Regions from separate parts of the Streptomyces sp. 4N124 genome, predicted to be linked through region 2. Evidence: riboswitches for the same ligand, from Rfam matches in the RefSeq annotation. Region 2 holds a riboswitch; each other region holds the start of a gene.
What was found. A riboswitch is a leader RNA that binds a small molecule or an ion and turns the genes downstream of it on or off. The one in region 2 is predicted to bind cyclic di-AMP.

Region 1 (7,774 bases), on a different contig from region 2:
GGTACGGGACCGAGTACGGGGACGTACGTACGACGCTGCTCTAAGGCCTGTGTCAGTCCTTGAAGCGCGGGAAGGCGCTGCGACCGGCGTACACCGCCGCGTCGTCGAGGATCTCCTCGATGCGCAGCAGCTGGTTGTACTTGGCGACGCGGTCCGAGCGGGCCGGGGCGCCGGTCTTGATCTGACCGCAGTTCACGGCGACGGCGAGGTCGGCGATGGTGACGTCCTCGGTCTCGCCGGAGCGGTGGGACATCATGCACTTGAAGCCGTTGCGCTGGGCCATCTCGACGGCGTCCAGGGTCTCGGTCAGCGAGCCGATCTGGTTGACCTTGACCAGCAGGGCGTTGGCGGAGCCCTCCTCGATACCGCGGGCCAGGCGCTCCGGGTTGGTGACGAAGAGGTCGTCGCCGACGATCTGGACCTTGTCGCCCAGCTTCTCGGTGATGGCGTTCCAGCCGGCCCAGTCGTCCTCGTACAGCGGGTCCTCGATGGAGACGAGCGGGTACGCGGAGACGAGTTCCTCGTAGTACTCGGTCATCTCGGCGGCCGAGCGGGACTTGCCCTCGAACTCGTAGCTGCCGTCCTTGTAGAACTCGGACGCGGCGACGTCGAGCGCGAGCGCGATCTGCTCGCCGGGGACGTAACCGGCCTGCTTGATGGCCTCGATGATGAGGTCGAGCGCGGCGCGGTTGGACTCCAGGTTCGGGGCGAAGCCGCCCTCGTCGCCGAGGCCGGTGGACAGGCCCTTGGTCTTCAGCACCTTCTTGAGCGTGTGGTAGACCTCGGCGCCCCAGCGCAGGGCCTCGGAGAAGGTCTCCGCGCCGATCGGGGCGATCATGAACTCCTGGATGTCCACGTTGGAGTCGGCGTGCGAGCCGCCGTTCAGGATGTTCATCATCGGCACCGGCAGCAGGTGCGCGTTCGGGCCGCCCAGGTAGCGGAAGAGCGGGAGGTCACTGGCCTCGGAGGCGGCGTGCGCGACGGCGAGGGAGACGCCGAGGATGGCGTTGGCGCCGAGCGAGCCCTTGTTGTCGGTGGCGTCCAGGTCGAACATCGCCTGGTCGATCAGGCGCTGCTCGGTGGCGTCGTAGCCGACCAGCTCCGGGCCGATCTGCTCGATGACGGCGAGGACGGCCTTCTCGACACCCTTGCCCTGGTAACGGTTGGGGTCGCCGTCACGCAGCTCGATGGCCTCGAAGGCGCCGGTGGACGCACCGGACGGAACGGCGGCACGACCCGTGCTGCCGTCGTCGAGGCCGACCTCGACCTCGACCGTGGGGTTGCCTCGGGAGTCCAGGATTTCCCGGGCTACGACGACGTCGATGGACGGCACGAGCATCTCCTTCGTGGATGTGACGCGGTTTAGCAGGACCGCAGCGGCTCTGCGAGATGAGCCTAACCGGCTCCGGGCGATCGGCCACCGGGTCACCCACCCGATGGACAGAACCGAGAGCAAATTGTTTCTGAACGGAACAAAAAGTGGGGCGGACGTGGGGCCGACGCGGGGCCGACTCGGGGCAGAAAAAAGCCCCGCCCCGGTGCGTACGGGGGAATGACGCACCGGGGACGGGGAGCCCGTGGGGACGGGGGGACCCTCACGAGGCCTTCAATACATAGACCACGGATGTGAGGGAGCTGTGGTTCAGCCGTGTTCTGCCCGTGAAGGCAAGATCACTTGAGGTGCAGCTGCTGACCCGGGTAGATGAGGTCGGCATCCTCGACGATGTCCTTGTTCAGCTGGAACACCTTGTCCCAGCCGCCCTTGACGTCGTGCTCCTCGGCGATGGTGCTGAGGGTGTCGCCCTTGACGACCTTGTACTCGCCGTCGCCCTTCTTGACCTTCTTGCCGGTCGGGGTGGTGACGGTCTTCTTGGTGCTCTGCTCGGCGGCGGGGCGCTCGGCGGAGCGGGAGGCCGACTGCTGCTCGCTGGAGCGCGTGGTGCTCTCGCTGCTCTGGTTCTGCGAGGAACCGCTCGACGAGGCGCCGGAGCCGTTGTACGAGGCGCTCGACAGGCCGGTGCCGCAGTTCGGCCAGGCACCCTTGCCCTGGCCCGCGAGGACCTTCTCGGCTATCGCGATCTGCTGGGCCTTGGAGGCCTGGTCGGCGGTGGCGGCGTACTGCGTGCCGCCGTACGCGGCCCAGGTGGAGGCGGAGAACTGCAGACCGCCGTAGTAGCCGTTGCCGGTGTTGATGGACCAGTTGCCGCCGGCCTCGCACTGGGCGACGGCGTCCCACTCGGAGGCGGTGGCGGCGGAGGCGTTGCCGGCCGCCATCAGCGGGGCGGCGACGGCGGCACCGGTGACACCGGCGATGGCGATGGCACGAGTGGCCTTGGACGGACGGCGGTGCTTGCCCTTGCCGGAAAACAGCATGATTGATCCCCTCACCGACGCCTGCGAGGTGAGCTGTCGGGTTCGGGCCGGTTGAGTTGCCCGGCCATGTCTCGTACGAGGCTTTCGTCCCGTACGGGGCACGGCTTCACCCCAAGCCGCTCGGTCAACTGACCGGCGCGGCGCTTACCTTGGGTCCCCCGCTCCTGCCTACGGCGCTGTTAAGCGACGACTGTTCCCGTGCGGCCACTGGCAGGATTCGGCGTTGTGGCAGCCGGGGCTCGTGTTGGCGAGCGGTGATGACCGTAGACACGCGATCCGTGGAATTTCAAAGACGATCAGGGCTTCTGAGACTCATCCCACACTTTCACTAAACCGGACATTCAGCGCGAAGCAGGGCGTCAACTACCGTTGGATTTAGCCCGTTTCGATACCGACTTCGAGGGTCTGACCGGGGATGATGAGGTCCGGGTCGGTACCGATGGTTCCCTGGTTCTCGGTGTAGAGCGCCCGCCATCCGCCGTTCAGCTCAAGGGAGTCGGCGATGGTCGCGAGAGTGTCCCCGGTGCGGACGCTGTAGGTGGCGTGACGGCCGGAGGTGTCGGTACGTACGTCACTCTCGGCCTCGTCCGCGCTGACGCCCCGATGTTTGCCGGTTCCGGTTCCGGTGTCCGTAAGGTACGAAGAGCCGCCACTCTGGCCCGACTTGCCCGTATCGTCACCCTCGACGGGACCCGCGGAAGGGCTGGCGGAATCCTGCGAGGCACTCGGGCTGGAATCGGGGGATGTGTCTGACTTGGCCGAGTTGTCCGCCGCATCCGACGGCTCGTCAGACGGAGACGGGGAGGACGGCGAAGGGGAGGACGAGGAAGGGGAAGCGGAGGGGGACGACTCCGAAGAGGATGACTCAGGTGACTCAGGTGAGTCGGACAAACCGGATGAGTCGGAGGAAGTGTCGGGCGAGGTGGACGGTTCGGCCGATGCCTCGCCCGCCAGGCCCGTGTCGACGTTCGCCGAGCGGGAGTCCTCACCGAGGCCGTGGAGCAGTCCGCAGGCGGGCCACGCGCCGGCGCCCTGGTCCGCGAGGATCTTCTCGGCGACGGCTATCTGCTGGGAACGGCTGGCCTGGTCGGCGCTCGGGGCGTAGTCGAGGCCGCCGTACTGCTCCCAGTCCTCCTGGGGCAACTGCAGCCCGCCGAAGAACCCGTTGCCGCTGTTGGCGCTCCAGGCGCCGCCGCTCTCGCACTCCGCGACCTTGTCCCAGGTGCTGCCGTCGGCCGCGCTCGCGCCGCTCGCACCGAGGAGGGGGATGGCGATGGCGGAGCCGGTCACTCCGGCCGCGACGAGCAGGGCCGGGGCCTGACGGGGGCGACGGTGACGACCGTTCCCGGAGAGCATGCGGGGGCCTTTCGCGAGACAGCAGGGACCGGCGCGGCGGGTGGGGCTGAGGGGCCGCGCTGATCCGTGAACGTATAGGCAGCCCCTCACTTGTCACAAGTTAATGCCGCGTAGATCACGTGAAGATCACAGACATGAGTGCGTGTCACCTTTGCGCAGGTGAGGCGAGTTGGCCAGGTGGCGCGAACTCGACGGGCAAGTCATCAGCGGGATGGCGTGACACGACCGGCAGGCCACCGGCCCGGTGGCGTGAACTCCACCGGCAAGCCACCAGCCCGGCGCCGCGAACACGACCGGCAAGCATTCAACCGGGCGGCGCGAACTCCACCGGCAAGCATTCAACCGGAAGGCGTGAACACGACCGCAAGCCACCAGCCCGCCGCCGCGAACTCCACCGGCAAGCATTCAGCCGGAAGGCGTGAACACGACCGCAAACCACCAGCCCGCCGCCGCGAACTCCACCGGCAGGCCATCAGGCGGGAGGCGTGAACGCGACCGGCAAGCATTCAGCCCGGGGCCGCGAATGCGACCGGCAAGCATTCAGCCCGGCGGTGTGAACTCGACCGGCAGTGTGCGCAGTCCGCGCATGATGAGGCCGCCGCGCCATCTCAGATCGGTGGAATCCACCGCGAGTCGCAGGTCGGGGAGGCGGGTGAGGAGTGTGGCGAGGGCGGTCTGGCCTTCCAGGCGGGCGAGTGGGGCGCCGAGGCAGTAGTGGATGCCGTGGCCGTATCCGAGGTGTTGGTTGTCACGGCGGCCGAGGTCGAGGACGTCGGGGTCGGCGAACCGCTCCGGGTCCCGGTCGGCCGCGGCGAGGACGACGAGGACGGGGTCGCCCGGCGCGATGTGCTGCCCGCCGACGGTGAGCGGCTCGGTGGCGAACCGCCAGGTGGCGAGTTCCACGGGGCCGTCGTAGCGCAGGAGTTCCTCGACGCCGGTTTCCAGGAGGGCGGTGTCGTGGGCGGCAAGGGACCTCTGGAGGCGGGCTCGCTGCTCGGGGTGGGTGAGGAGGGCGTACGTGCCGTTCCCGATGAGGTTGACGGTCGTCTCGAAGCCGGCGAACAGGAGGATGAAGGCCATCGCCGCGGCCTCGTTCTCGGTGAGGTGCTCGCCGTGGTCGGAGGCGCGGATGAGACCGGAGATGAGGTCTTCGCCGGGCGTGGGTTCGGCGGGGAGGGCCGCGCGCTTGCGGTGGATGAGGTCGGCGAGATAGCCCCGCATCTTCTTCACGGACCGCGCGACCCCGCCCCTGGGGCCCCCTTGATGCCGGATCATCATGCCCGCCCAGTCCCGGAAGTCGTCCTGGTCCTCGCGGGGGACGCCGAGCAGGTCGCAGATCGCGTAGATGGGGAGCGGGAACGCGAACTCGTGGATGAGGTCGGCGGATCCCTTCTCGGCGAACCGGTCGATGAGATCGTCGGTGAGCTCCTGGACCCGGGGCGCGAACTCGGCGACGCGACGAGGGGTGAACGCCTTGGAGACCAGCCTCCGCAGCCTGGTGTGGTCCGGCGGATCGATGTTCAGCAGATGCGTCATCAACTCGGCCTTGCGCTCACCGGGGATGCCGGTCTTGCCCTTGGCGTGCGCGGGCTCGTCATGGTGCGCCGGGTTCTTTGACAGGCGCGCGTCGGCGAGTGCCTGCTTGGCGTCGGCGTACCGGGTGACCAGCCAGGCCTCCACACCGCTGGGCAACCGCGTCTTGTGGACGGGCGCGTGCTCGCGGAGCCAGGCGTAGGCGGGGTAAGGGTCGCTCGCGAACTCCCAGGTGAACAGCTCGGGGGCGGGAGCGGGGTGCGCGCTCATACCCCCTCCGTCTCCCTGATCGCGTCCCGGTAGGCCCGGGCCGCCGCCCGCAGCGCGGCCTCCGGGTCCACCCCGTCGGCCTCAGCGCGGGACGCGAGCGCCAGCAGCTCATAGCCCACGCCCTCGGCCTTCGGCAGCGGCACGTCGAGTCCCGCCGTGCGCACGCGCGAGGCCAGCTTCGCCGCGAGGGCGAGGCCGGGCTGGCCGAGGGGGACGCCGTCGGTCACCGACTTCCGCCGCTTCTCGGCCGCCTTGGTGCGCAGCCAGTGCTCCTTGACCTCTTCGGGGGTCGTCGCCGTCTCGTCGCCGAAGACGTGCGGGTGGCGGTGGATCAGCTTGGTGACGATTCCGCCCGCCACGTCGTCGATGGAGTACGGGGAGTCGGTGTCCTCCTCGGCGATGCGGGCGTGGAAGACGACCTGGAGCAGGACGTCCCCCAGCTCCTCGCGGAGTTCATCGGCGTCGCCGTCCTCGATCGCCTCGACGAGTTCGTACGCCTCCTCGATCGCGTACTTCGCCAGGCCCTTGTGGGTCTGCTGCGACGACCAGGGGCACTCGGCGCGGATCCGGTCCATGACCTGGACGAGGTCGAGGAGGCGGGCGCCCGGCAGGTCGTACGAGGCGGGCAGCAGCTCCAGGTCGGGCATGTGGAAGCGGCCCGATCCGGCGAGCCGCGCGAGGCCGTCCGTCAGGGCCGGTTCGCCCTCGCCCGTGGCGACGACCACCACCGTCCGCCCTCCGGCGCAGATGTCGACCAGGTCCTCGGCGGTCGGGGACGCCTCGTCCACCGATATCCCTGCCTCCCGCAGATACGGCAGCTGCGGGTGCGCGCCGTCCGCGCACAGCACCCGGTCGGCGCCGTGCAGTGTCTGCCACGCGGACCAGGACAGCAGTCCGGGCGCGACGCGGTGGCTGGTGGTGAGCAGGATGATGCGGCCGGAGGCCTGTTCTGCTTCTGCGCTGGTTGCGTTCACTCTCCGAACGTAACGCACCCCACTGACGGTGCCCCGAGTTGTCCACAGGGGGCAGGCGGCGGTTGCCGCCGTGCCGTTACGCCGTCTCCTGCGTCCCCGTCGCCGTGACCTCCCGGACCCATGGGGTCTTCGCGTCGACGCGGCTGCTCTTCTCGACGTCCCAGGCGCCGTAGCGCGGGTTGAGGTCGACGTTCAGCTTGTCGGAAGCCTCGGACAGTGCCTGCCAGAAGGCGGGCTGGCTGGTGTCGGTGCCGAGGTTCTCGGCGAGTTTCTGGGCCTCCAACTGGAGGCGGAGGTTCTCGTCGAGGCGCTCCGGGGGGACGCCGTACTGCTGGAGCCAGGTCGTCTCCAGCCCCTTGGCTCCGCCGGCCTGCTCCTCCAGGGAGGTCCGCATCTCCTGGATCTCCTTGCGGGAGACGGTCACGCCCGCGTCCTGGGCGGCGCGGTGCAGCACCTGGTCGAGGACCATGCCGTGCAGGGTGTCGCGGGTGAGGCTGCCGGTCTTGGTGATGGCCTGCTCGTACTGTGCCTCGTCCGCGACGACCGCCCGCTGGGCCTCGCGTACCTCGCTGACCCTGTTCTCCAGCTGGGAGACGGTGATCCGCTGTCCACCGACGACGGCTGCCGCGCCGGGGTGCGCATCGTTTCCGCATGCGGTGAGAAGGGGGGCCGCGGCGACGATCGCGGCGGAGAGGAGGAGCGCGGTGCGACGACGGCGGTGCAAGGAAGCCTCCTGAGGAGATTGTGCGGCGGTGCACAAAGTCTTGCGGTGATCGATGGTAGGCAGTGGCCAAGCTCTGGCCAACCCATTCGACCAACGATTCATCAGGACTTCGGGCACCTGGGAACCCCGTCGGGTCGCACGTACGGCCCTCGATGAAGGGCCGGGTCTGCCGGACCCGCCTAGCGTCGAGGTGAAAGCCGGTGCCGACCGCACCGTGCTCCGAGGCAGAGGAGCCCCATGTCCGTCGTCTTGAATCTGCGCTGGCCGGAGATCACCCCCGAGGTGTACGAGGCCGCTCGCTCCGAGGTCCGCTGGGAGGAGGAGCCCGCGGACGGCCTGGACCTGCATGTGTCGTGGTATGCCGCGGACGGCTTCCACGTGCTCGACGTGTGGCGTACGGAGGACCACTTCGAGCGGTTCGTCGAGGAGCGGCTCGCGCCCGTGATCAAGGGCAAGCTGGGCGTCGAGGGCGACCCCGTCTACGAGTTCGCCCCCATGCACCGGCGGTTCGTGGCCCCCGGGGTCGCCGGAGCGTCCTCGTAGG
Region 2 (7,774 bases):
GGCGCGCTGCTCGCGCGCGTACTGCACGGCGAGCGACCGGTCGGTGGGTTCGAGGTCAAACTCCAGGCGTACGACGCCGTCCTCGAAGCTGCGCTTCTGGGTGTACCCGGCGTCCGTGAACACCTTGATCATCTTGGAGTTGGCGGGCAGCACCTCGGCGGCGAAGCGACGGATGCCGCGCTCGCGGGCGACGGCCGCGATGTGCTCGAGGAGGGCGGAGGCGACACCGCGCCCCTGATGGGCGTCCTGCACGAGGAAGGCGACCTCGGCCTCGTCGGCCGGCGCGGACGCGGGCAGCCCCTCGGCGCCGATGCGGTCATAGCGTACGGTGGCGATGAACTCGCCGCCGATGGTGGCCGCGAGTCCCACCCGGTCCACAAAGTCGTGGTGCGTGAAGCGGTGGACGTCCTTGGCGGACAGACGCGGGTAGGGCGCGAAGAAGCGGTAGTACTTCGACTCGTCCGAGACCTGCTCGTAGAAGCTGACCAGGCGCTCGGCGTCATCAACGGTGATGGGGCGGATGCGCGCGGTGCCGCCGTCGCGCAGCACCACGTCGGCTTCCCAGTGGGCGGGGTACTCGTGCCGGTCCGGCGCGCTCTGCATGGGGCCCAGAGTACGGCTCGCGTACGACAACGGCGCGAGGCAGTCTGTGGAGGACGGGAGTCGGGCCGAGGCCGCGGTCCGACGGCACTTCAAGGACGGGACGCAGGACCGTTCCGGCCTTGCTTCACGATATGGGAAACTGGTCTAGACAACCCTGAACACCTGAAGGGCAGCATCACATGGCTGAGCGCCGCGTCAACGTCGGCTGGGCCGAGGGTCTCCACGCCCGCCCCGCCTCCATCTTCGTCCGGGCCGCCACGGCCGCAGGGGTCCCCGTGACGATCGCCAAGGCCGACGGCAACCCCGTCAACGCGGCCTCCATGCTGGCTGTCCTCGGGCTCGGCGCCCAGGGCGGCGAGGAGATCGTGCTCGCCTCCGACGCCGAGGGCGCGGACGTCGCCCTCGACCGGCTGGCGAAGCTGGTCGCCGAGGGGCTCGAGGAGCTTCCCGAGACCGTCTGAGAAGCACAATTGAAGGGCTCGTCCGAATTTCCGGGCGAGCCCTTCGCATTTTCCGATCGCGGGCAGCAGAAATAATCCCCCGCGAATTAGACCCTCTTTGTATACGGCTCTTGTGTTAATGCCGCAGGCTCGTCATGTTTACGGCATGTTGCGAGTTCCTCACACGCTCCGTGCGCTCTCCCTGGACACCGAACCGCAGCCGGTGCACGACCGTCGAGCGCTCCGTGTGCTGCGCCGTGACCGCCCGCGCGCGCTCGCCGTCGCCGCGCGCCACCGCGTCGACGATCGCGCCGTGCTCCGCCCAGGACTCCACGGGGTTGGCCGGCGCCTCCACGGCGTACATCCAGGCGATCTTGTGCCGCAACTGGGTCAGCATCGAGGTCAGCGCGGGGCTGCCGGAGGCCTGGGCGAGCGTCTCGTGGAACCAGCCGCCCAGGGAGCGCAGATCCTCGCTGTTGCCCCTCCTGGCCCGCTCCTGCCCCAGCCTGACCAGGCCCCGCAGCACCTTGAGATGCGCCTCGGTGCGCCGCTGGGCGGCCCGGGAGGCGCCGAGCGGCTCCAGGAGCATGCGCATCTCCAGCAGGTCCGCGGCCTCCTGCTCGGTCGGTTCCGCGACGCACGCGCCCGCGTGCCGCCGGGTCACCACGAACCCCTCGGCCTCCAGCGTGCGCAGGGCCTCACGGACGGGGACGCGCGAGACGCCGTAGCGGCGCGCCAGGAGTTCCTCGGTGAGCCGGCTGCCGCGCTCGTAGACACCGGCGACGATGTCGTCCCGGATCGCCGTGCATACCGAGTGCGCCGGAATACGCATGACCGACCTCCGCTTTAATCCCCGTGAAACGTCGACGATTGACGCGTGTTCAGTGACTCTATGGCAATGAGCCGGAATTTCCGATGGCGGGCCGGAATCCATGGATATTTTTTGGACAGCCGGGGGTATGAAAGGCCGAAAGCCCCGGCTCGGGGAGCCGGGGCCTGGGGGCGCGGAGGGGTCTGCCGTCAGACGTTCACGCCGTGCGAGCGCAGGTAGGCGACGGGGTCCATGTCGGAGCCGTACTCCGCGGTCGTACGGGCCTCGAAGTGCAGATGCGCCCCGGTGACGTTGCCGGTCGCGCCGGAGAGCCCTATCTGCTGGCCAGGGGTGACGCTCTGGCCCACCGAGACGCCGATGGACGACAGGTGGCCGTACTGGGTGTACGTGCCGTCGTTCATCTTGATCACGACCTGGTTGCCGTACGAGCCCTCCCAGCCCGCCTCGACGACGGTGCCGCGGCCGACCGCGTGGACGGAGCTGCCGCTCGCGGCGTGGAAGTCGACGCCGGTGTGGCTGCCGGAGGACCACACGGAGCCGCCGGCTCCGTAGCCGGTGGAGACGTACGAGCCGGTGATCGGCAGGACGTAGCTGTTGAGGCGCTTGCGCTCGGCCTCGCGGGCGGCGCGCTCCTTGGCCTCGCGGGCCTGCTGCGCCCGCTCCGCAGCGGCCTTCTTCTTGGCCTCGGCGGCCTTCTTCGCGGCGGCGGCTTCTTCGGCGGCCTGCTGCTGGGCGGCGGCCTGTTCGGCGATCTGGTCGGCGGCGGCGCTGCTGAGGACCGGGATCAGGCCGGTCGTCTCGGCCGCCGGCTCGGCGGCGAGCGCGGGGGCGGCCAGGGTGCCGATGACGCCGGTGGTGGTGAGGGCCGCGACGCCCGCCGCGCGGGCGGTGGTGCGCTGGATACGGCTGGGACGGCGGTGCTTCCCGGTGGCGCGGGTGAACGCCATGTAGTGGCTGGTCCTTTCCTTCCTTCTCGCCTACCGGGTTAGCTGACGGGTTCGGAGCAGGAAGGTCTCCTACGGACCCCCTCGCGGCACGCGCGGGCGTCCGATTCACCCCAGGGACTACGTTGGTGGGTCCCCGGCTCCCCTGGCTCGCGCCGTGTGGGGACTCGGCGATGACTGTCCGGTGCCGCGGGTGCGGCGCAGTGCCTGACGGACAGCCCGGAAGACGCTAAACGGGACATCTTTCAATCCCCAAACGGATCACGGCTTTTGTAGCGCATGCCACAGGCCAGACAGGCAACCTCTCCCGTAATTCGGACATAAGGGAGCCCCGGTGACGCTTCCGTCACCGGGGCTCCACGCGCGCGTAGGCCGAGTGTTCGCCTCTGGGCGGCTCTACTCGGCGGACACGACGGTGACTTGGCCGATGCCGAGGGCCTCCACCGGCTCCTTGATCTGCGCCGCGTCGCCCACGAGCACCGTCACCAGACGGTCCACCGGGAAGGCGCGTACGGCAGCCGCGGTGGCCTCGACGGTGCCGGTCGCGGCGAGTTCCCGGTACAGCGTGGCCTGGTAGTCGTCCGGCAGGTACTGCTCCACCTGGTCGGCCAGTGTGCTGGCGACGGCCGCGGCGGTCTCGTACTTCAGCGGCGCCACACCGACCAGGTTCTGTACGGCGACATCGCGCTCGGCGTCGGTGAGCCCGTCGGCGGCGAGCGTCCGCAGCACCGTCCACAGGTCCTGGAGGGCGGGGCCGGTGTTCGGGGTGTCGACGGAGCCGCTGATGGCGAGCATCCCGGCGCCCGAGCCGTCCGGGGCGGACCTGAGGACCTGCCCGAACGCCCGCACTCCGTAGGTGTAGCCCTTCTCCTCGCGCAGGACACGGTCCAGCCGGGAGGTGAGGGTGCCGCCGAGGCAGTAGGTGCCGAGCACCTGGGCGGGCCACACGCGGTCGTGGCGGTCGACACCGACACGGCCGATGAGCAGCTGCGTCTGGACGGCGCCGGGGCGGTCCACGATGACGACGCGACCGGTGTCGTCGGCGGTCACCGGCGGCACCGGGCGCGGCTGCGCGGGTGAGCCGGTCCAGGCGCCGATCGTCTCGCCGAGCAGCGCGTCCAGGTCGATGCCGGTGAGGTCGCCGACGACCACGGCGGTGGCCGTGGCGGGACGCACATGCTTCTCGTAGAAGGTGCGTACGGCCGCGGAGTCGATGTTCTCGACCGTGTCCTCGGTGCCCTGGCGCGGACGCGACATGCGTGAGCCGGCCGGGAAGAGCTCCTTGGACAGCTCCTTGGCGGCCCGGCGGGAGGGGTTGGCCAGCTCGTGCGGGATCTCGTCGAGGCGGTTGCGGACGAGCCGTTCGACCTCGCTGTCGGCGAAGGCGGGCGCCCTGAGGGCGTCGGCGAGCAGGCCGAGCGCCTTGGACAGCCGTGAGACCGGGACCTCCAGGCTGAGCCGGACGCCGGGGTGGTCGGCGTGCGAGTCGAGGGTGGCTCCGCAGCGCTCCAGCTCGGCGGCGAACTCCTCGGCGGAGTACTTGTCGGTGCCCTCGGAGAAGGCCCGCGCCATGATCGTGGCGACACCGTCGAGTCCGGCCGGTTCGGCCTCCAGCGGCGCGTCGAGGAGCACCTCCACGGCGACGACCTGCTGGCCGGGGCGGTGGCAGCGCAGGACCGTGACGCCGTTGTCGAGGGTCCCGCGCGTGGGGGCCGGGAACGCCCACGGCCTGGCCTCGCCGGCCCGGGGCTCGGGGTGGAATTCCATAGCGGCGAGCTCGGTCACTTGGCCGCCTCCTCGTTCTCGTCGGTGGCTTCCACGGTCGCCGCGGACTCCAGGTCTTCGGTGGGTTCCTCGACGGTCTCCGTGGGGACGGTCGGCTCGTAGACGAGCACCGCGCGGTTGTCGGGCCGCAGGCGGGCCTTGGCGACCTCCTGGACCTCCTCGGCGGTCACCTCGAGCACCCGCCCGACGGCGGTGAGGGCGAGCTGCGGGTCGCCGAACAGGACGGCGTACCGGCACAGTTCGTCGGCGCGGCCCGCGACCGTGCCGAGCCGGTCCAGCCACTCGCGCTCCAACTGGGCCTGGGCGCGCTCCATTTCCTCGGCCGTGGGGCCCTCCGCGGCGAACCGGGCGAGCTCCTCGTCGATGGCGGCCTCGATGACCGGCACCTCGACGTCACCGGACGTCTTCACGTCCAGCCACCCCAGGGAGGGCGCGCCGGCCAGCCGCAGCAGGCCGAATCCGGCGGCGACGGCCGTACGGTCGCGTCGTACGAGCCGGTTGTACAGGCGGGAGGACTCACCGCCGCCGAGGACGGTGAGCGCCAGGTCGGCCGCGTCGCACGCGCGCGTGCCGTCATGCGGCAGCCGGTAGGCGGCCATCAACGCGCGCGCGGGGACCTCTTCCTCGACGATCTCCCGCAGTTGCTCGCCGATGATCTCGGGCAGTTGGCCGTCGCGCGGGGCGGGCTTGCCGTCGTGCGCGGGGATGGAGCCGAAGTACTTCTCGATCCAGGCGAGCGTCTGCTCGGGGTCGATGTCGCCGACCACGGAGAGCACCGCGTTGTTGGGCGCGTAGTACGTCCGGAAGAACGCGCGGGCGTCCTCCAGGGTCGCCGCGTCCAGGTCGGCCATCGAGCCGATGGGGGTGTGGTGGTAGGGGTGGCCCTCCGGGTAGGCGAGAGCCGTCAGCTTCTCAAAAGCCGTGCCATAGGGGACGTTGTCGTAGCGCTGCCGGCGCTCGTTCTTCACGACGTCGCGCTGGTTCTCCATGGACTCGTCGTCGAGGGCGGCGAGCAGGGAGCCCATGCGGTCGGCCTCCAGCCAGAGGGCGAGCTCCAGCTGGTGGGTGGGCATGGTCTCGAAGTAGTTGGTGCGCTCGAAGCTGGTGGTGCCGTTCAGCGAGCCGCCGGCGCCCTGCACCTTCTCGAAGTGGCCGTTGCCCTTCACCTGGCCCGAGCCCTGGAACATCAGATGCTCGAAAAGGTGAGCCAGGCCGGTACGGCCCTTGACTTCGTGGCGCGAGCCGACGTCGTACCAGAGGCACACCGCCGCAACCGGGGTCAGGTGGTCCTCGGAGAGCACCACGCGCAGGCCGTTGGCCAGGCGGTGCTCGGTCGCTGTCAGGCCCCCGGTGCCTGCCTGGTCTGTGGCCGTGTGACCCATGGGCATGTACGTCCCTTCGATCGCGGAAACACTCGTCGTAACTGCGGAAATCCCGCCGGTCCTGCCACTGTATGCAAGCGTGCGAAGGGTCGGCGAAGTTCCCGCCCGACGTACGCCCAGAGCGAGATCGCGTAGCCTGCGGGCGTGCTGTCCCGCCTGAGGCGGGCGGCACCTGTGAACGCCGGGCGGGACGGCCGACGCCGGGTCCTGGTCCGCGTTGTCAGTGCCGCGGTCCACAATGGTCCGCGTCAGATTCATTCAACGCTTCAGCAAGAGCGCGCCCGTGGGCGAGCGACCAGTAGACAGAGGAGCCAGGCAGCGATGGCCCGCCGCAGCACGAAGACCCCGCCGCCCGACGACTCGTACGAGGAGCGGATCCTCGACATCGACGTCGTGGACGAAATGCAGGGCTCCTTCCTCGAGTACGCGTACTCGGTCATCTACTCCCGAGCCCTGCCGGACGCCCGCGACGGCCTCAAGCCGGTGCACCGCCGCATCGTCTACCAGATGAACGAGATGGGCGTGCGCCCCGACCGCGGCTATGTGAAGTGCGCCCGCGTCGTCGGCGAGGTCATGGGTAAGTTGCACCCGCACGGCGACGCGTCGATCTACGACGCCCTGGTGCGCATGGCCCAGCCCTTCTCGATGCGAGTCCCCCTGGTCGACGGGCACGGCAACTTCGGCTCGCTGGGCAATGACGACCCGCCCGCCGCCATGCGGTACACCGAGTGCCGGATGGCCGAGGCCACGGGTCTGATGACGGAGTCGATCGACGAGGACACCGTCGACTTCACCCCGAACTACGACGGCCAGGAGCAGGAGCCGGTGGCCCTGCCCGCCGCCTTCCCGAACCTCCTGGTCAACGGCGCCTCGGGCATCGCGGTCGGCATGGCCACGAACATGCCGCCGCACAATCTGCGCGAGGTGATCGCGGCCGCCCGCCATCTGATCCGGCACCCGGGCGCCGATCTCGACGCCCTGATGAAGCACGTCCCCGGCCCCGACCTGCCCACCGGCGGCCGGATCGTCGGCCTGTCCGGCATCCGGGACGCCTACGAGACGGGCCGCGGCACCTTCAAGATCCGCGCGACGGTCTCCGTGGAGACCGTGACCGCGCGTCGCAAGGGCATCGTCATCACCGAGCTGCCCTTCACGGTCGGCCCGGAAAAGGTGATCGCCAAGATCAAGGATCTGGTCGGCTCGAAGAAGCTGCAAGGCATCGCCGACGTCAAGGACCTCACCGACCGTGCGCACGGCCTGCGCCTGGTCATCGAGATCAAGAACGGCTTCGTGCCGGAAGCCGTCCTGGAGCAGCTCTACAAGCTGACGCCGATGGAGGAGTCCTTCGGCATCAACAACGTGGCGCTGGTCGACGGCCAGCCGCTCACGCTGGGCCTCAAGGAGCTGCTGGAGGTCTATCTCGACCACCGCTTCAACGTCGTGCGGCGCCGCAGCGAGTTCCGCCGGGGCAAGCGCCGCGACCGGCTGCACCTGGTCGAGGGCCTGCTCACCGCCCTGGTGGACATCGACGAGGTCATCCGCCTCATCCGCTCCAGCGACAACTCCGCGCAGGCCAAGCAGCGCCTGATGGAGCGCTTCTCGCTGAGCGAGATCCAGACGCAGTACATCCTGGACACGCCGCTGCGCCGCCTCACCAAGTACGACCGGATCGAGCTGGAGTCCGAGAAGGACCGCCTGAAGGCGGAGATCGAGGAGCTGACCCGGATCCTGGAGTCGGACGCGGAGCTGCGCAAGCTGGTCTCCGCCGAACTGGCCGCGGTGTCCAAG
Region 3 (7,774 bases), on a different contig from region 2:
CCAGCTCCGGCTCGGTCGACGGGATCTGCTGCGTCACGGGGGCTCCCCTCCCATTCGGCTACGTCGGCGCGGCTCGTCGACGGGCACGCACTCGACGATACGACATGGATTCCTGGGGCAATGAGTTGTCCACAGGCGTTGTCCCGGGGTTCACGGACATAGATGATGTTGGTACTTGAGTGCACCTGTTCGGAACTGTGGAGACGTGATGCTGGAAATTTCCGAGAACGGCCGTACGTGGCTCCTGACCGGGCCGACCAGCGGTTACGCCATCCATCTCACCGACGAGCACGAGCTGCTGCACCTGCACTGGGGCCCTCGGATCACGCTCGCCGACGCCGAGGCCCTCGCCGTGCGTCCGCTGCCGGACTACCGGCCCTTCGAGTCCCCGCTCGACGGACGTGAGGAGTACCCCGTCGAGGGCGGCCCCCGCTTCGCCCGGCCCGCCCTCTCCGTACGCACCGAGGAGCGGCGCGGCACCGAGTGGCGTTTCGAGGCGTACGAGGCCGAGGACGACGCGCTGCGGCTGCGGTTCCGCGACGGCGGCCTGGCCGTCACGTTGCACTACCGGATGCGCGACGACGTCGTGGAGCGCTGGGTGACCCTCGACAACGAAGGGCCGGAGGTCGAGCTGCTGCGGGCCGACTCCGCGACCTGGACGCTGCCCGACCGCGACGGCTGGCGGCTCTCCCAGCTGCACGGCCGCTGGGCCGCCGAGTCCCGCCTCGTGCGCTCCGACCTCACCTACGGTGAGAAGGTCATCGGCAGCCGTCGCGGACATACCGGACATCAGCACCTGCCCTGGGTCGCGCTGGACGCCGACGCGACCGAGGAGCGCGGCGAGGTCTATGGCTGCGCGCTCGGCTGGTCCGGGTCCTGGCGGATCGCCGTGGCGCAACTCGCCGACGCGCGCGTGCAGATCACCGGCGGCGCCGGTTACGACGACTCGGGCCTGCTGCGACTGGCGGCGGGCGAGTCGTTCACGACGCCCGTCTTCGCCGGCCTGTGGAGCGACGCCGGCTACGGCGGGGCGAGCCGCGCCTGGCACGCGTACCAGCGGACGTATGTCATTCCGGACGCGGGCGAGGACCGGCCGGTGCTCTTCAACTCCTGGGAGGCCACCGAGTTCGAGATCTCCGAGGAGCAGCAGCGGGCGCTGGCGCGACGGGCCGCGGGCATGGGCGTGGAGCTGTTCGTGGTCGACGACGGCTGGTTCGGGGCGCGGACCAGCGACCGGGCCGGGCTCGGCGACTGGACGCCCAACCCCGACCGCTTCCCCGGCGGGCTCAAGCCGCTCGCGGACCACGTGCACGGCCTCGGTATGCAGTTCGGTATCTGGGTCGAGCCCGAAATGGTCAATCCGGACAGCGACCTGTATCGCGCCCATCCTGAATGGGTGCAGCATCAAATCGGGCGCAAGCGGACGGAATTCCGCAATCAGCTCGTACTGAACCTCGCCCGCGACGACGTTCAGGAATACCTCTGGGAGCAGCTCGACACGCTTCTCTCCAGTGCCCCGATCGACTATGTGAAGTGGGACTTCAATCGCTGCTTCACCGATGCGGGCTGGCCGGGAGAGGCGTATCCGCAGCGGTTGTGGGTCGACCATGTGCGTGCGCTGTACGGCTTGTTGGACCGGCTGCGGGACGCGCACCCCGGCGTCGCCTTCGAGTCCTGCTCGGGCGGCGGCGGCCGGATCGACCTCGGGATCATGAGCCGTACGGATCAGGTGTGGACCTCGGACAACACCGACCCGCTCGACCGGCTCGCCATCCAGCACGGCTTCAGCCAGATCCACCCGGCACGTGTCATGGCCGCGTGGGTCACCGACAGCCCCAACGTCCAGCTCAACGGCCGGGTCAGCTCGCTGCGCTTCCGGTTCGTGAGCGCCATGGCCGGAGTGCTCGGGGTCGGCGGTGACCTCACCGAGTGGACGGACGACGAGTTGGCCGAGGCTCGGAACTGGGTGGGTCTCTACAAGGAGATCCGGCCCCTCGTGCAGCGCGGCGACGTCTACCGGCTGCGGCCGCCGCAGGGCGGGCTGAGTGCGGTGCAGTACGTGCTCGGCGACGAGACCGTCGTCCTCGCCTGGCTCGAGGCGCAGCGTTACGGCGAACCCGTTCCGGTGGTGCGGCTGCGCGGCCTCGACCCGACAGCGTCGTATGAATGCCGCGAAACGGGCGAAGTTCACCGGGGTGCGGTTTTGCTGCATCACGGGTTGTGCACGGGGCTGCGTGGCGACCTTGATGCGACGGTTCTCCGGCTGCGTCGCATCTGAGTGATCTGTCCGAATTAGGATCTTCGTTCCAACTCGCTCTGGAATAAAGCGTCCTGGGGAGAAGCTGCGTGAGCAGCGTCATATTCGTGACCGAGCGTTGTCCGTCATGTTCACGTAATTCAGGTGTTTTTCCAGGGGATTTGAATGCGCCGACCGGGGCGGAATTCACGGAGGGTGACTGGGTTTTCTCGCAAGGGATCAAGAGAAACGCGCAGCCATGGAACCTCTTGCTTGTCCCTTTGCGTCTTGGTCGCTTACGTTCGCCACCAATCCGGACGGACGCCCAATCCTGCCGCCGCCCGGAGACCGCTCAACTCACCCGTGAACGGCAGGAGCGGGGGACCCACAGGTACAACCGCCTGTTCCGGTCTCCGGAACGGCTAGGGGTTAAGTCGCCACCGCGCGGCCGGACATCTCCAGTCCGCACCCGACAGCTCACCTCGTAGGCGCCGGAGAGGAATTCGTCATGCCCGCGAAGGGTAAGCACCGCCGTCCCAAGAGTCATCGCTTCACCCGCTCGATCGCCGTCGCCGGAACCGGTGGCGCCGCGCTCGCTCTCCCGCTCCTGGGGGCCACCGGAGCGCATGCCGCTCCCGCCAAGTCGGTTTCGGAAAAGGCCGTTCAGTCGGTTCCGAAGACCGAAAAGAAGGCTGCCGAGAAGACCGCCGCCGCGAAGAGTTCGGGTGTGCGGACCTATTCGGTGCGGGCCGGTGACTACCTCTCGAAGATCGCCGACGAGCAGAATGTCAGCGGTGGCTGGCAGAAGCTCTATGCGGACAACCGTGAGGCCGTCGGCTCGGACCCGGCGCTGATCCACCCCGGCCTGAAGCTCTCGATCGGCAAGAAGGCCACGACCGGTTCTTCCAAGTCGTCGTCCTCTTCGTCGGCTTCGTCTTCGTCATCCTCTTCTTCGCCGAAGTCGTCCGGTTCTTCTGATTCATCTGGTTCGTCCGCTTCTGGTTCGTCGAAGTCGTCCTCGAACACGGCGACCACCCAGTCCTCCGACACCACGAGTACGGCCGGCGGCTTCACCCTCCCCGTGGCCGGTGCCAGCGTCGGCACCCCGTACCGCATGTCGGGCAGCATGTGGTCCAGCGGGTACCACACCGGCGTCGACTTCGCCGCCCCGAGCGGCACCCCGCTCAAGGCCGTCGGCGCGGGCACGGTCGTCTCCGCGGGCTGGGCCGGCTCGTACGGCAACCAGGTCGTCATCAAGCTCGCCGATGGCTACTACGCGCAGTACGGCCACCTGTCCTCGCTCTCCGTCTCCAGCGGCCAGAGCGTGACCGCGGGCCAGCAGATCGGCCTCTCCGGCTCGACCGGCAACTCGACCGGCCCGCACCTGCACTTCGAGATCCGCACCACCCCGGACTACGGCTCGGACGTCGACCCCGTCGCCTACCTCCGCTCGAAGGGTGTCTCCGTCAGCTGACACCGGCGCCTGAAGCGTCCCCCACGCCACCGAAGGCCGGACCCCGATCCCCGGGTCCGGCCTTCGGTGTTGGCTGTGCGGTAACCACGGTCGGGACATATTCCTGAGTTGGCGAACACTTTAGGAGTGGCTTATCTCACCGTCCGTCAACCCCTTCCTACGGTCGCGTAGCTCACATCCGAAGGTGAATCATGGGCCGACGTGGCAGACGATTCGAAGAATGACATCAGATCAGTGATCGGGTCGTACGTGGCGGTGGGGGACAGCTTCACCGAGGGCGTCGGCGACCCCGGCCCCGACGGGGCGTTCGTCGGCTGGGCCGACCGATTCGCGGTACTGCTCGCGGACCGGCGGCCGGAGGGCGACTTCGAGTACACCAACCTTGCCGTGCGCGGCAGACTCCTCGACCAGATCGTGGCCGACCAACTCCCGCGGGCCGCCGAACTCGCCCCGGACCTGGTCTCGTTCTGTGCGGGCGGCAACGACATCATCCGGCCCGGAACCGACCCCGACGAGGTCGCCGAGCGCTTCGAGCGGGCGATCGTCCGGCTCACCTCGGCCGTCGGCACCGTCATGGTGACGACCGGCTTCGACACCCGGGGCGTCCCGGTGCTGAAGCATCTGCGCGGCAAGATCGCCACCTACAACGGGCATGTCCGGGCCGTCGCCGACCGGTACGGCTGCCCGGTACTCGACCTGTGGTCCCTGAAGACCATTCAGGACCGGCGGGCCTGGGACGACGACCGGCTCCACCTCTCGGCCGAGGGGCACACGCGCGTGGCGCTGCGCGCGGGCCAGGTCCTCGGGCTTGATATCCCGGCCGACCCCGAGCAGCCCTGGCCCCCGCTGCCGCCGCGCGGCACCCTCGAAGTGCGGCGGGACGACGTCCACTGGGCGCGCGAGTATCTGGTGCCGTGGATCGGGCGGCGGTTGCGCGGGGAGTCGTCGGGCGACCATGTGACGGCGAAGGGCACGCTGTCGCCGGACGACATCAAGGAGCGGATCGCGTCTGTGGCCTGAGCTTGTGGATCGAGGGGCGGTGGGCGGCCAGGCTCACCGCCCCGACGCCGTGAACGCCTCCCGCTCCAGCCCCAGTTCGCGGGCGAGAGCGTCATCCACCCATTCCTGCGCCCGCGCGCGTGACACCGCTCCGGTGTAGGCGGTCATCTGTACGGCGAGTCCATCGAGGAGGGCCGTGAGGCGCAGGGCCGTGCCGATGGGATCCGGGCAGCGGAACTCGCCCGCGACCACTCCTTCGGCGATGACCTCGGCGATCGCGGCCTTCCACTCCTTGTCGAGGTCCCGGGTGACTTCTCGCAGGGCGGGCTCGCGCAGCGCCGCCGCCCAGCCCTCGATCCACAGCCGCCAGCCCTTGGCCTGGCCCGTGGGGGCGTACCAGCGCACGGCGGCCCGAAGCCGGCGCAGCGCTGTCGTACGGCGGCCGAGCAGCCCGCGCAGCTGCGCGAGGTCCGCCTCGGCGGCGTGGGTGAAGGCCGCGGCGACGAGCTTCTCCTTGGTGGAGAAGTGATAGAGCACCAGCGCGTTGCTCACCCCCAGCGCCGCGGCGACGTCGGCGATCCGGACGGCCGCGACTCCCCGTGCCTCGATCTGCTCGATGGCGGCCTTCAGCAGCTCCTCGCGCCGCTCAGCCACGCTCAACCGCACCCTCGCCACGCGCTCACCCTACCCAGAACATGTCAACGGCCCGCCTCACCGATACCAGCCGAACCGTGCGGCGATCACGGGCAGTCGGTCGTCGACGAGGGCGTGCGCGGCTGCCCGCGGTGTCGTCCCGTCCGTCTCCGCCCGGGCCAGCATCAGGTCCACCAGGGCGCGCATCGAACGGCGTGTGTAGGCGAACGCCTCGTCCGCGTCGGCGCCGATGTCGCCGAACAGCGTCCACCACCACCAGGCGTTCGTCCCCGAGTTGACGACCACGTCCGGCAGCACCACGACCCCGCGCGCGGCCAGCCGCTCCTCCGCCTCGGGCAGTACGGGCATATTGGCCGCCTCGACGATCCAGCGGGCGGTGATCCGCTCCTGGTTCGCGGCGTCGATCGCGTACGAGACCGCCGCGGGCACCAGCACCTCCGCGTCGACGGACAGCCAGGCGTCGCCCGGCAGTTCCCGGTCGCCGGGGCGCAGTACGCCGCGGTCGACGGTCCCGTACGCGTCCCGCGCGGCGAGCAGGGCCTCGACGTCGAGTCCCCGCGGATTGGCGATCGTGCCCTTGATGTCGGCGACGGCCACGACCGTGAGCCCCGCGCGCGTGAGGAAGCGCGCCGTTGCCCCGCCCATGGTGCCCAGGCCCTGCACGGCGACCCGCGTTCCGGCGTACGGCACGCTCGCCCGGTCCAGCGCGGCGAGCGCCGACTCGGCGACCCCGCAGCCGCCGACGAGTTCGTCGAGCCCGATGCCGTCCACGTCGACGGCGAACGCGTCGGCGAGCCGTCGCCTGGCGGCGGCCTCGTCGTCCAGCAGCGGATACACGGCCTGGATCGACGACACGAGCCCCGCCTCCGCGGCCGCCCGGTCCACCAGGTCCTGGGTGAGCCCGAGATCCTCGCCCGTGGTCCAGAGAGTCTCGATGTACGGCCCCATGGCGCGCAGGTAGCGCACCAGCAGCCCGTACGCGTCCGGGTCCTGCGGATCGCAGTCGATGCCGCCCTTGGCGCCGCCGAGGGGAACGTACCGGCCCTCGGGGTTGTAGTGCAGCGCCTCCTTCATGGTCATGCCGCGCGCGAGTCCGGCGACCTCGTCGAGGGTGCAGCCCGGCCGCATCCGCAGACCTCCACTGGACACACCGCGCACCAGCCGGTCGACGACCAGAAAGCCCTGCCGCCCGGTGACGTGGTCGGTCCACACGAGCGACATCAGAGGGGTGGTCATGCGGGCTCCTCGAACTGAGCATTACTGAATGATCAGTCAGTATCTGGATGGGTGCCCGGTCGTGTCAACGAGAAACCGGTTGACGGGCTGACAGGGCAGCGCGTCATATCGTCGACGGACGTCGGAGAGAGCGGGGCGAACGTATGGCTCATGTCGTCGAACTGACCTACTACCCCATCAAGGGGTGCGCCGGGACCTCGCCGGGCGAGGCGCTCGTGACACCCGCCGGTCTCGCGCACGACCGCAGCTTCATGGTCGTCAGCGAGGCGGGAGTGTTCCGGACACAGCGCCGGGATCCGCGGCTCGCGCTCATCAGGCCGGAGGTCGGTGCCGGCGGGGAGCGGCTGGTGCTGCGGGCGCCGGGGTACGAGGCCGTGCACCTCGACGTGGACGCGTCCGGGGCTCGGCGGCCGGTCGACCTGTTCGGCAATCCGTATCAGGGGATCGACCAGGGGGATGCGGCCGCCGCATGGCTGTCGGACGTGCTCCGGGCGCCCAGCAGACTCGTCCGCGTGCCGCCCGAGCACGACCGGGTGACCGACGGCCGGACACCGGGCACCTCCGGCTACGCCGACAGCTGCGCACTGCACATGCTCTCCCGCTCCACCCTGGACCTCCTCAACGCCAAGGTGGCCGAGCGCGGCGGCAGCCCGCTGCCGATGGACCGCTTCCGCCCGAACATCGTCGTCGGCGGCTGGGACGAACCGCACACCGAGGACCGCGCTCATCGCATCACCCTCGGCGACGCCGAACTGGGCTACGCGAAGCTCGCCATCCGCTGCGCCGTCACCCTGGTCGACCAGGAGACCGGGGCCAGGGACGGCCCGGAACCGCTGCGCACGCTCGCCGGCTATCGCCGGGCAGCCGAGGGCGGAGTCGCGTTCGGCGCGAAGTTCGCGGTCCTGCGGCCCGGCAAGGTGACGGTCGGGGACGAGGTGGACGTGCAGGTCTGGGGCGACTCCGAGCTGTAGAACCGCCCGGGGGAGGCGGGTGGGACATCGCGCTGTGACCGGGGCGACCCGGGGTTGTCAGAGGGGCCGCCCATAATGGAAGCCTCAGCGATTCCCCTGGAGGTACCGTGACCGGATTCCGTTCCCTGAGCTCCGGGCTCCGCGCACTGCAGCCCGCGGCCTTCGGCGCGGACCCCAGTGGTGAGCGTCTGGCCCGTATCCGCA

Region 1: it holds a riboswitch for cyclic di-AMP, as region 2 does, so the genes downstream of both, ACTWQO_RS27940 (transglycosylase family protein) here and ACTWQO_RS22370 (M23 family metallopeptidase) in region 2, are expected to answer to the same signal.
Region 3: it holds a riboswitch for cyclic di-AMP, as region 2 does, so the genes downstream of both, ACTWQO_RS35685 (LysM peptidoglycan-binding domain-containing M23 family metallopeptidase) here and ACTWQO_RS22370 (M23 family metallopeptidase) in region 2, are expected to answer to the same signal.

The regions. Positions count from the first base shown of each region.
Region 1 is NZ_JBQQBS010000031.1:23,120-30,893, reverse strand. Features, by position in the region: gene eno (phosphopyruvate hydratase) at 53-1,333, opposite strand; gene ACTWQO_RS27940 (transglycosylase family protein) at 1,672-2,373, opposite strand; cyclic di-AMP (ydaO/yuaA leader) riboswitch at 2,377-2,559, opposite strand; gene ACTWQO_RS27935 (LysM peptidoglycan-binding domain-containing protein) at 2,749-3,729, opposite strand; gene ACTWQO_RS27930 (cytochrome P450 family protein) at 4,270-5,532, opposite strand; gene ACTWQO_RS27925 (nucleoside triphosphate pyrophosphohydrolase) at 5,529-6,506, opposite strand; gene ACTWQO_RS27920 (SurA N-terminal domain-containing protein) at 6,583-7,230, opposite strand; gene ACTWQO_RS27915 (hypothetical protein) at 7,468-7,773, shown strand.
Region 2 is NZ_JBQQBS010000021.1:110,642-118,415, reverse strand. Features, by position in the region: gene ACTWQO_RS22385 (bifunctional acetate--CoA ligase family protein/GNAT family N-acetyltransferase) at 1-603, opposite strand, end outside; gene ACTWQO_RS22380 (HPr family phosphocarrier protein) at 783-1,064, shown strand; gene ACTWQO_RS22375 (GntR family transcriptional regulator) at 1,180-1,875, opposite strand; gene ACTWQO_RS22370 (M23 family metallopeptidase) at 2,064-2,822, opposite strand; cyclic di-AMP (ydaO/yuaA leader) riboswitch at 2,836-3,002, opposite strand; gene ACTWQO_RS22365 (M16 family metallopeptidase) at 3,216-4,604, opposite strand; gene ACTWQO_RS22360 (M16 family metallopeptidase) at 4,601-5,986, opposite strand; gene ACTWQO_RS22355 (DNA gyrase/topoisomerase IV subunit A) at 6,308-7,774, shown strand, end outside.
Region 3 is NZ_JBQQBS010000048.1:40,014-47,787, reverse strand. Features, by position in the region: gene ACTWQO_RS35695 (tyrosine-protein phosphatase) at 1-37, opposite strand, end outside; gene ACTWQO_RS35690 (alpha-galactosidase) at 209-2,278, shown strand; cyclic di-AMP (ydaO/yuaA leader) riboswitch at 2,576-2,740, shown strand; gene ACTWQO_RS35685 (LysM peptidoglycan-binding domain-containing M23 family metallopeptidase) at 2,745-3,710, shown strand; gene ACTWQO_RS35680 (SGNH/GDSL hydrolase family protein) at 3,945-4,730, shown strand; gene ACTWQO_RS35675 (TetR/AcrR family transcriptional regulator) at 4,764-5,384, opposite strand; gene ACTWQO_RS35670 (Glu/Leu/Phe/Val dehydrogenase dimerization domain-containing protein) at 5,421-6,599, opposite strand; gene ACTWQO_RS35665 (MOSC domain-containing protein) at 6,743-7,570, shown strand; gene ACTWQO_RS35660 (MBL fold metallo-hydrolase) at 7,678-7,774, shown strand, end outside.